2 regions of the Novacetimonas sp. GS1 genome follow, and region 1 is predicted to be linked to the other one. Evidence: riboswitches for the same ligand, from Rfam matches in the RefSeq annotation. Region 1 holds a riboswitch; the other holds the start of a gene.

Region 1 (4,426 bases):
ATTGATTGTGCAAGGGAACGCCCCCGTCCCGAACGGTCGAGGACCAGCAGGTCGGGCGGATGCGCGATCAGCACCTCCATAGGAAAGCGTGAAGACCCTTCATGCCCCATGACGGTTGCATAATTACGCAGGCCCGCATGGGCAAGGACATCATCAGGCAACGAACCCGCATGGGTTACGAACCCGTTGGCGGCATAGACCGCAGCCGTGGGATCGGTGGCAGACCGTCCCGATGGAAAGGAGGCAAGGCGCAGCGCAAAGGCGCCAGCCAGTTCACGCCCACGTTCGGGCACACCAATCGCACTCGCCACGATCATGATCTGTGAGGCGATATCCGTCAGTGATTTTGCTGGTGGCAGGGTAATGACCTTCGCCCCGCTTTCCCGTGCAGCCTGCATGGCCAACGTCGCTGTATAGACACCACCCAGCACGACATCGGGATGGGCGGCCACGACATTTTCCGAGGTGGGCCGCATCACTGGCACGCGCGCGGCCTGCGCGCACAATACCGCGTTCCAGCAGTCGCGCGCCAGTGGTGTAATCCCCACGACCTGTCCCGGTGCGGCCAATAACAGCAGCAACTGGTCCGTGCAAAGGTTGAGCGACACCACACGCGCCACAGGCTGCGCCCGTGCCGCCATCGGGACACAGGCAAGCATCCCGGCGACAAATCCCGCAAGCATCCTTTTCATGTCAATAATTCAGCATGAAACCACCATAACCGGCACGACCGGGCTGCAGATAGCCAATCGGGTCCTCGAACTGGCGGTTCAACAGGTTGTCCGCACGGGCATAAACGGAAACATAGCGGTTGACCTTATAATTGGCAGCCACATCAATGGTGAAATATCCATGCCCCCTGGCGCAAACGCTGCATGTCGCCCCGCCGATGACCGGCACATCGCGCCAGGCACTGGTATACAGGATATTGCCCGAAAATGTCAGGTCGCGGATTGGTGTCCATGTCGTATTGAAATTGAACTTGTGCTGGGGACGGCGCTGAAGCTCGGCGCCGTCCGTTGCATCGCGGGCATGTGTCCAAGTATAGCTCAGATTGAATTCCAGGGTATTCAATGCCTTCCAGTTCAGGAAAGCTTCCACACCATACATCCGGGCCTTGGCAACATTGGCATAGGAATAGGTATAATTATACGATGAATCCACTGATACGGAAGACTGGATCAGGTTCCGGACCCTGTTGTCGTACCATGTTGCCCCAAAATTCAGATGATCGTGCAGCAATTTCTGCTCCACCCCCGCATCATAACCGATCAACTGCTCGGCTTTCAGGTTCTGATTGCCTTTTTCCGAATATCCGGCGCCCACCTGATTGGCAAATAGCTGATATAGCGATGGGCCATGAAAACCCGAACCGGCGCTGGCCTTGATAATGGTGCCGGTTCCCGGCACATGGATCGCAGGGGCAACACGCCACGTCACATGGTTGCCATAACGTGAGTTGGCATCATAACGAATATTGGCCGCACCATACAGAATATGGTTCCAATTCCCCTGATACTGTCCATAACCCGCGGTCGTATCCATGCTGGCGGATGTATTATATCCGCTGTCCCACATGCTGGCGGCGGTATGGCTGGTATTGAACGTATCGTGGAAATGTTCCGCCCCGATCAAGAACTGTCCATATTTTTTTAAATTGAATGTTCCGTGCCAATCCACTTTCAACCGGCTGGAACGGTAATAATCAGGATCGGGATTTATGGGGCTACCATCACTGGTGCCTGCCTCTGTCCAGCGGTTGCGATTGGTCATGTATCCAAGGCCAAGTACCTGATCGAACATGCCATGAAAGGAAACCAGATGCGCCGTTCCTCGCAAGATGGCCTCATTCTGGCTGTTCTGTTCCCGCACACCCCTGTCCCCATAAGCGTTCTCGCTTTGCAGGTCATATAATGAATAGGAATGGTTATTATTCTGTATAAGGCGTGCAGTCAGGCCAAGGTCAAAATTATGGGTAATGTCATATCCCAGCCGGATATTGGCCCCCCGGTTGTCATTGCGGTTGCCCTCGTGTCGCTGTTGTCGGTCGGCGCCGTAATACCGTTCAATATAGGCAGGGATATTGTTGAACCCATCCATACGGTAATGGGAAAGTTCAACATTGTAATGAAAACGCCCCTTGCTGCCGCGCGCGCCAAAAGTCTGGTTGAAAGTACCGTATCCGCCCCCTTCGACACGGACGAATGGTCTGAATCGTCCTTCCCCCTGCGCCGTGGTGATGTCGATCACGCCCGCCATGGCATCCGCACCGTAAAGGCCGCTTTGCGGACCACGCAGGATTTCGATGCGCCCCATACCATCAGTCACGAACTGCCCCGCATCAAACGCGCCTGATGCCGAACTGCCATCATTGATATCCATGCCATCAAGACGGACCTTGACCTCATTCGCATTATTGCCCCGCATGAAAATAGAGGACGCCCCCCCAGGGCCACCCGTCTGTACCACATTCAGGCCCGGCTGGCGCGTCAGGATATCCGTCAGGCTGCGTCGCTGCTGTGTCTGGATCTGTTTTTCGGTGATGATGGTCATGCTGGTGCCGATATCATCAACGGCAGTCGGCCGCCGCGCGGCACTGACACTGATAAGTTCTGGAATCCCGTCCCCTCCGGGTGAAATGACAACCCGGGATTTCTTATCCTGCACGACATAACCGGTTGCTGGCGGTTTTACCTGCCCGCCCAGATCATCAGCATACGCGATGCCGCCCCGTATTGTAACGAACATGGTCGAGGCAATCAGAAGATTACGAAAAAATATCATAGAATCCAGGTCTCGCGGTCACATCATCGTTGCCACGAGAGCGTGCTGCCACCCCAGGTTTCGATCCGTGCGAAACCCCGTAACACCACACCGCCAGGACGCCCCGCCCAACAGTTCCCGGTCGCAACCACTAAGGACGGCAGGTCTCCTGGCTTGCGGCTTGGCATCATGCATAACCTTCCCGAAAACCGTGGTTTTCAGTGGCCCGGACCGTTACATCCGGTAATGCAAAGACATACCGCTTACAGTTGCGGGGACAGCCGAAGCATTGGATGGTAATTCCGCACTTCGTTCCCTTTTAATCCCTCCGGCAGAAGGAACCGTCGCACCTGTTCTGATCTGATGAACAATGCTTGTCAAGCAGGATTCAATTTTGTGATACCCTGTCACGATCATTATCATTTTGGATTATATTTCCCGGCATTCAGGATATCCCCTGAACACGACGCAGTCGCACGACATGGCAAGAAACATCCTGTCGTGACATGGACTTAAAAAAGACCATGCCGCTTGAGGCATGCCACGCACCTGATTCTTAATTTCCTATAATCTTCATATATAAGCATCTATCATCATAAATCAGAATGTAATGCTGCCATGCAGGCCGAAAATGGCCTCGTTACCAACATGACGGTTATAGGAGACACCATAATCACGCACCCCGCCCGAAGGATGCCATACATATTGAAAATCCGGCTGCATAACCAGCCAGGGAGTTACCTGCGCCTGATAGGTCAGTTCGAGATGATTTTCATTCCCTTGCACCGGGCTGTAAGTACCAGTCTGTGCCACATTGCGGTCGAACTGACGCTCCCCCGAACTGGCGCGGCCAATCCCCCAGCCCAGCCCGAGTGTGTCATTGGCACGGCCACGGAATGGGGCCTTCAGGTTGAAGCCTGCATCCATTGCAAAGCTGATCAGGTTACGATCGCCACCATTGCCCGTGGCACGCACAAACACCCCGACCGACCGGGCCGAGGTCAGTGACGGACGCCAGATCATCTGGTCAATGATGCCGTAGACCATCCAGTCCCCGCGGTCCCAGCGCGGAATCCCGGTGCTGTCATCAGCGCCACCAAGAGGCTTGCCCATGTTGTTATAGCGATAATCGGGGAATTTTGCGGTATCATAATACCCACCCAACTTGTACACACCCGGCAAGCCCGGATCCTTGGTTACATTCGACATATCAGCCGGCTGTGGGTTCAGTGCGTATTGCAATTCAGTAATCAGCAGGGCGCCTGTGCCCATGTTGAACTGTGTCCCGCTGCCATCATTAGTGACCTGATTTGTCGGATCCGCGCCGTTACCGCCATTCTGTATGGCAAAGGAATTGGTACGGTTACCTGGCGGATTATCATCGGCAGCCGCGAACATGAAGGTGAACTTCTCGCTTGGCCGGTAACGGACGCGAACGGCAGGCGAGGATAGTGGCCATGACGGACCACCGCCATACAGGTTGACCGAAGGCGCCATCGGCCAGCCAAAGTTTGAATTCAGGTAAAGAGATGCATAATCACTGATCAGGAATTCAGTATCAAGATCCTGCTGACCGATCTTTACATCCAGTTTCCCATTCAAAAAGGATTGCTGGTACCATAATTCAAACAGGCGGGTGGAGCGATCAGCCTCGAAGCCACTG
Region 2 (4,426 bases), 2.2 Mb from region 1:
CCCTTTATCCTGCGCGGCGTTACCCTGCAGGGAATCGACAGCGTCACGTGCCCACGTGACCAGCGCATGGCGGCATGGGCCAGGCTGGAGCGTGACCTTGATCCCGCGCTGGTCGATTCGATATGCGCAGACATCCCCTTGAAACAGGCGATCGCGACGTCACCGCGGCTTCTGGCGGGCAATGTGCGTGGGCGCATCGTCGTCAACACCCACGATGCCTAGGCCGCAATGCCCGAACCATAATGCTGGCACGCAACAGGTGGGGCCATCACGCCACTGGGCGCGCGAACACTCCGCCACAAAAGCAACCGCAATGGCCAACCTGCCGCCCGGAGAACCCGCCCGGACAGCAGCCGACAGGAAACGTCAGTGGCAGGGGAAGCCGAGCAGGTGACGTCCATCATGGACGAATTCATGGACATAATGCCCCGACACCAGCGAGGTCGCACCCTGTTCCGCGCCCACGAAATACAGCAGCAGCGAAGCAATCACGAGGCCGAAGACCGCCCACGGCAGCAGGTCACGAACCGGAATCGCGACAGGCGCGGAAGACAGGCCACCCGCAGGCAGGACAGAAGATGTGTGGTTCATGGCAAAATGCACTCCCTGATCAGTCGTGATCCCCGACTAACCGATTTCGGACCCCTCGGCAAACGCTTCCGCCCCCTTGCCGGTGGGCATCGGGCATGCGCACGCGAGGAAAACGCCGACGATGAAAAACAGTGACGCCGTTTTTTATGAACGCTCCGTTTACGAACGGCCGGGGACACAGGGTCACGACACAGGGGCGTCCGTCGCCTTTGTGATCCTGCCCCGACAAGATGTCCCAACACAACGCTTCGACAGAAATCCCCGACCTCAAGAGATCCTGGCACCAAGATCGCAATGACGACGCCGAAAGCCTGTTTGAAAACAAATCATTTATAAAAACAGGAACAGTTTTTTAGTGTTGCCGTTTTTTGAAAAGGCGGTGTCTTCTGAAGCTTTTTGGAAAAAGCTTCACCAAAAACTTTTATAATTTCAGGATATTATGGAATCTGACTTTTCAAAAAATAGGGCAACGCCTGAAATGTTCCCGTTTTCTCTTGATGGGGCATTTTAAATGCAGTCTCTATTAAAGAGACCGTATCATGCAAAGATCATAAAAATTTTTGATAAATATTCTCAAAAAACATGTGAAAAATTACATTTTTAAGAGACTGTTTGAAAAGTCAGGCTGAATAACATACTAAAGTTATAAAGGTTTTTGGTGAAGCTTTTTCTAAAAAGCTTCAGAAGACGCCGCCTTTTTGAAAAAAGGCGGCACCCAAAAACTTTTCTTTTTTTATCAACGCGTTGTTTTTAAACAATCTCTAAAAATTATGAGATTCCCGGAAAATAGGTCGCCGATAAAAAATAATGACATGGTATGATGACTGCGTTTTTTCATGAGGGCCACATCCTTCAAGGCTTTTGGAAAGGAATTGTCCCAAAACATTTATTATTCCAGTTGGTGATGCGCCCTGTCTTGTCACACCGCCCAAGGCGACAACGCATATTTTCATCAATCCGTTGGTTTCGAACAGACTTTCGCATGAAACGACCTGAAAGACACTGCGCCAGCCATTTCCAACATCCCCCATTTCCCCCGGAACTTTGACACACCGCCCCCATGCACCTGACCTGCCTGTCCCTGCCCGCGCCTGACTGCCTGCGTCGCGCCATCATCCCCACACGTGATGACCTGCCCCCCCTGCCCCCCGGACAGGCGGCGCATCTGTGCGCCACGGCACCCGTTGCCTGTGGCGATGATACCGCCATCCCTGTTGCGCAATGGGCGGGGCGCACGCCCATTGCGCACGCCGCCCTGCGCGCGCGCGACCACGGCGCGTGGCATGGCCGCGCCCTGCATGACCTGCCGGCGCCCGACGTCGCACGCTGGATCGCGGACCCGGATTTCGCACCGCCAGACGGTGAAAGCCTGCGCTCGGTGCTGGTGCGCGTGGCGGACTGGCTGTTACGCTGCCCTACCGGACATGCAAACATGATGATCATCGCGGACACCATGGTCATACGCGCCCTTGTACTGGCGACGCTTGGCACAGGGGCAGAAGCGTTCGCGGCCCTTGATATCGGACCATGCACCCGCACCCTCGTGACATTCCATAACAGGTGGCGTGTGCGTGAGGCAGGGGCGGCCATCACGTTTTGACACCACATCGCGGGCGCGTGTAAAAGCCCGCATGATGGTTCCCGTAAGGGAAGAAACAGGGAAGCACGGTGCGTGGCGCGGCAGGTTGCCGCCCGCAATGCCGTCACTGCCCCCGCAACTGTAGGTGGTCTCAAACATCCAGCAGGCCGTCCCTTTACAAAAGGGTGCGGCACGTCACTGGCCAGTCTGGCCGGGAAGGCGCCGGATGCGGCGGCAGGGACACTGTCCATGCCCCGGCCACAAGTCAGGAGACCTGCCATCATCGCCATGTCCCACACCAGTTCCGGGACATGGCACGACCACTGAATGTCGCAGGTCCGGCGGGGTGCCTGGAAATGCGGCGGTATCCTGATGTCCGTGCCATGCATCGGCCCCGATGCCGCACGGTCGATGCACCCCGGCCATGGCCGCCATCCCATCGGGATGACGCGGCGACAGCGCAGGACGACACGTGCAATGACCACAGGTGCCCCCCCTTCCGACGCCCCCCATACCACCACCCGCCCCGACCTTCGCGCCATCCATCTCCATGTCTGCGTCACGTGCCTGCGCGGGCTGCCGGTTGGCGCCGCACCACCCGGGCGCGCCCTGTATGAACAGATGCTGACGCGCACGCACGACACCAATGTCGTGGTGCATGAGGTCAAATGCCTTGCCGCGTGCGATCGTGGCTGCACCGCCGTCGTCGCCATGCCGGGGAAATGGGGATGGCTGCTTGGCCATCTTGGTCCTGAAAAGGCCGACGACCTGATGATCTACCTTGCCGCCTATGCCACCTCGCACAGTGGCAGTGTCATGCCTTCGCGCCGTCCGGCCTCTCTGTCGGACATGGTGCTGGGCCGTTTTCCCGCCGCCCTCCTGACGGAGCACTCTTCATGACCGCATCCCCCTCCTCCCGTCCCGCCACCCGCGCCGCCCGCGCGAAGGTACCTGTCACCGTCATCACCGGCTTTCTTGGCGCGGGCAAGACGACGCTGCTGCGCCATGTGCTGGCACAGGCGCGCGGACGGCGCATCGCGATTGTCGTCAACGAATTCGGCACGCTGGGCATTGATGGCGAAACGCTGCGTGCCTGCGGGGTGGAAGGATGCCGGGATGACGATATTGTCGAACTGACCAATGGCTGCCTGTGCTGCACCGTGGCGGATGATTTCCTGCCGACGATGGAGGCGCTGCTCGACCGGGCTGACCCGCCGGAGCATATCGTGATCGAGACGTCCGGCCTTGCCCTGCCCAAGCCACTGCTCAAGGCATTCGGCTGGCCCACGGTGCGCACGCGCATGACCGTCGATGGCGTTGTCACCGTGGTTGATGGCCCCGCCGTCGCGGCCGGGCGTTTCGCCGACGACCCGGATGAAATCGCACGCCAGCGCCAGGCCGACCCGTCACTGGACCACGACAACCCGCTTGCGGAAGTTTACGAAGACCAGCTCCTTTCGGCGGACATGGTGATCATCAACAAGACCGACCTGATGACACCAGATCAGATCACCATGGTGGAGCGTGAGATCCGCGCCGAAATCCCCCGCGCGGTCAAGGTCATCCATGCCGTGGACGGGCAGGTGGACCCCGTTGTCCTGCTGGGCATGGATGCGGCGGCCGAAGATGACCTTGCGGCCCGCCCCTCCCACCATGATGCGGAAGGGGGCGAGCATGAACATGACGATTTCGAAAGCTTCGTCGCCCCCATTCCCGAACAGGACAGCGCGGACGCCTTTGTCACGCATCTGGCCCACGTGGCGGAAAAATATGACATCCTGCGCATGAAGGGATTCGCCGCCGTACGCGGCAAACCGATGCGCCTGGCGGTGCAGGGCGTGGGCAGCCGGTTCCGCCACCAGTTCGACCGCCCCCTGTCACAGGATGCGCCACGCACGGGCAACCTTGTCATCATCGGTCAAAAGGGCCTGCCGCGCGCGGCGATCGAGGCGGACCTGCAACGGACCTGACAGGACGGTCGAAAACAGGACCATCGAAAAACAGTCGCGGGGTTATAAAAGCTTCGAACGGATGTCGCTTCATTTGTAAAAAGGCGGCATCCACAGGCCTTTATGCCTTTATGAATATCCCCTGATGCCGCACCCCCGCCGCCCGGCGGTGTCCTTGGCGGCGATGTCCATGAACACGAAACCGGGCACGAAACACAGAGGCAACGCACATGCATCTTCTGGCGCGTGAAGTCCGCAGCCTCGACGAGGACGCGGTGGCCGAAGACCTCGGTCACGCACCCGCCGA

What was found. A riboswitch is a leader RNA that binds a small molecule or an ion and turns the genes downstream of it on or off. The one in region 1 is predicted to bind cobalamin.
Region 2: it holds a riboswitch for cobalamin, as region 1 does, so the genes downstream of both, FYB92_RS00905 (DUF1636 domain-containing protein) here and FYB92_RS10600 (TonB-dependent receptor domain-containing protein) in region 1, are expected to answer to the same signal.

The regions. Positions count from the first base shown of each region.
Region 1 is NZ_VSZP01000001.1:2,389,058-2,393,483, forward strand. It holds gene FYB92_RS10595 (ABC transporter substrate-binding protein) at 1-692, opposite strand, end outside; gene FYB92_RS10600 (TonB-dependent receptor domain-containing protein) at 694-2,784, opposite strand; cobalamin riboswitch at 2,905-3,124, opposite strand; gene FYB92_RS10605 (carbohydrate porin) at 3,364-4,426, opposite strand, start outside.
Region 2 is NZ_VSZP01000001.1:173,573-177,998, forward strand. It holds gene FYB92_RS00890 (MDR family oxidoreductase) at 1-222, shown strand, start outside; gene FYB92_RS00895 (CbtB domain-containing protein) at 367-591, opposite strand; gene FYB92_RS00900 (histidine phosphatase family protein) at 1,652-2,191, shown strand; cobalamin riboswitch at 2,210-2,467, shown strand; gene FYB92_RS00905 (DUF1636 domain-containing protein) at 2,498-3,070, shown strand; gene cobW (cobalamin biosynthesis protein CobW) at 3,067-4,140, shown strand; partial or broken gene cobN (cobaltochelatase subunit CobN) at 4,350-4,426, shown strand, end outside.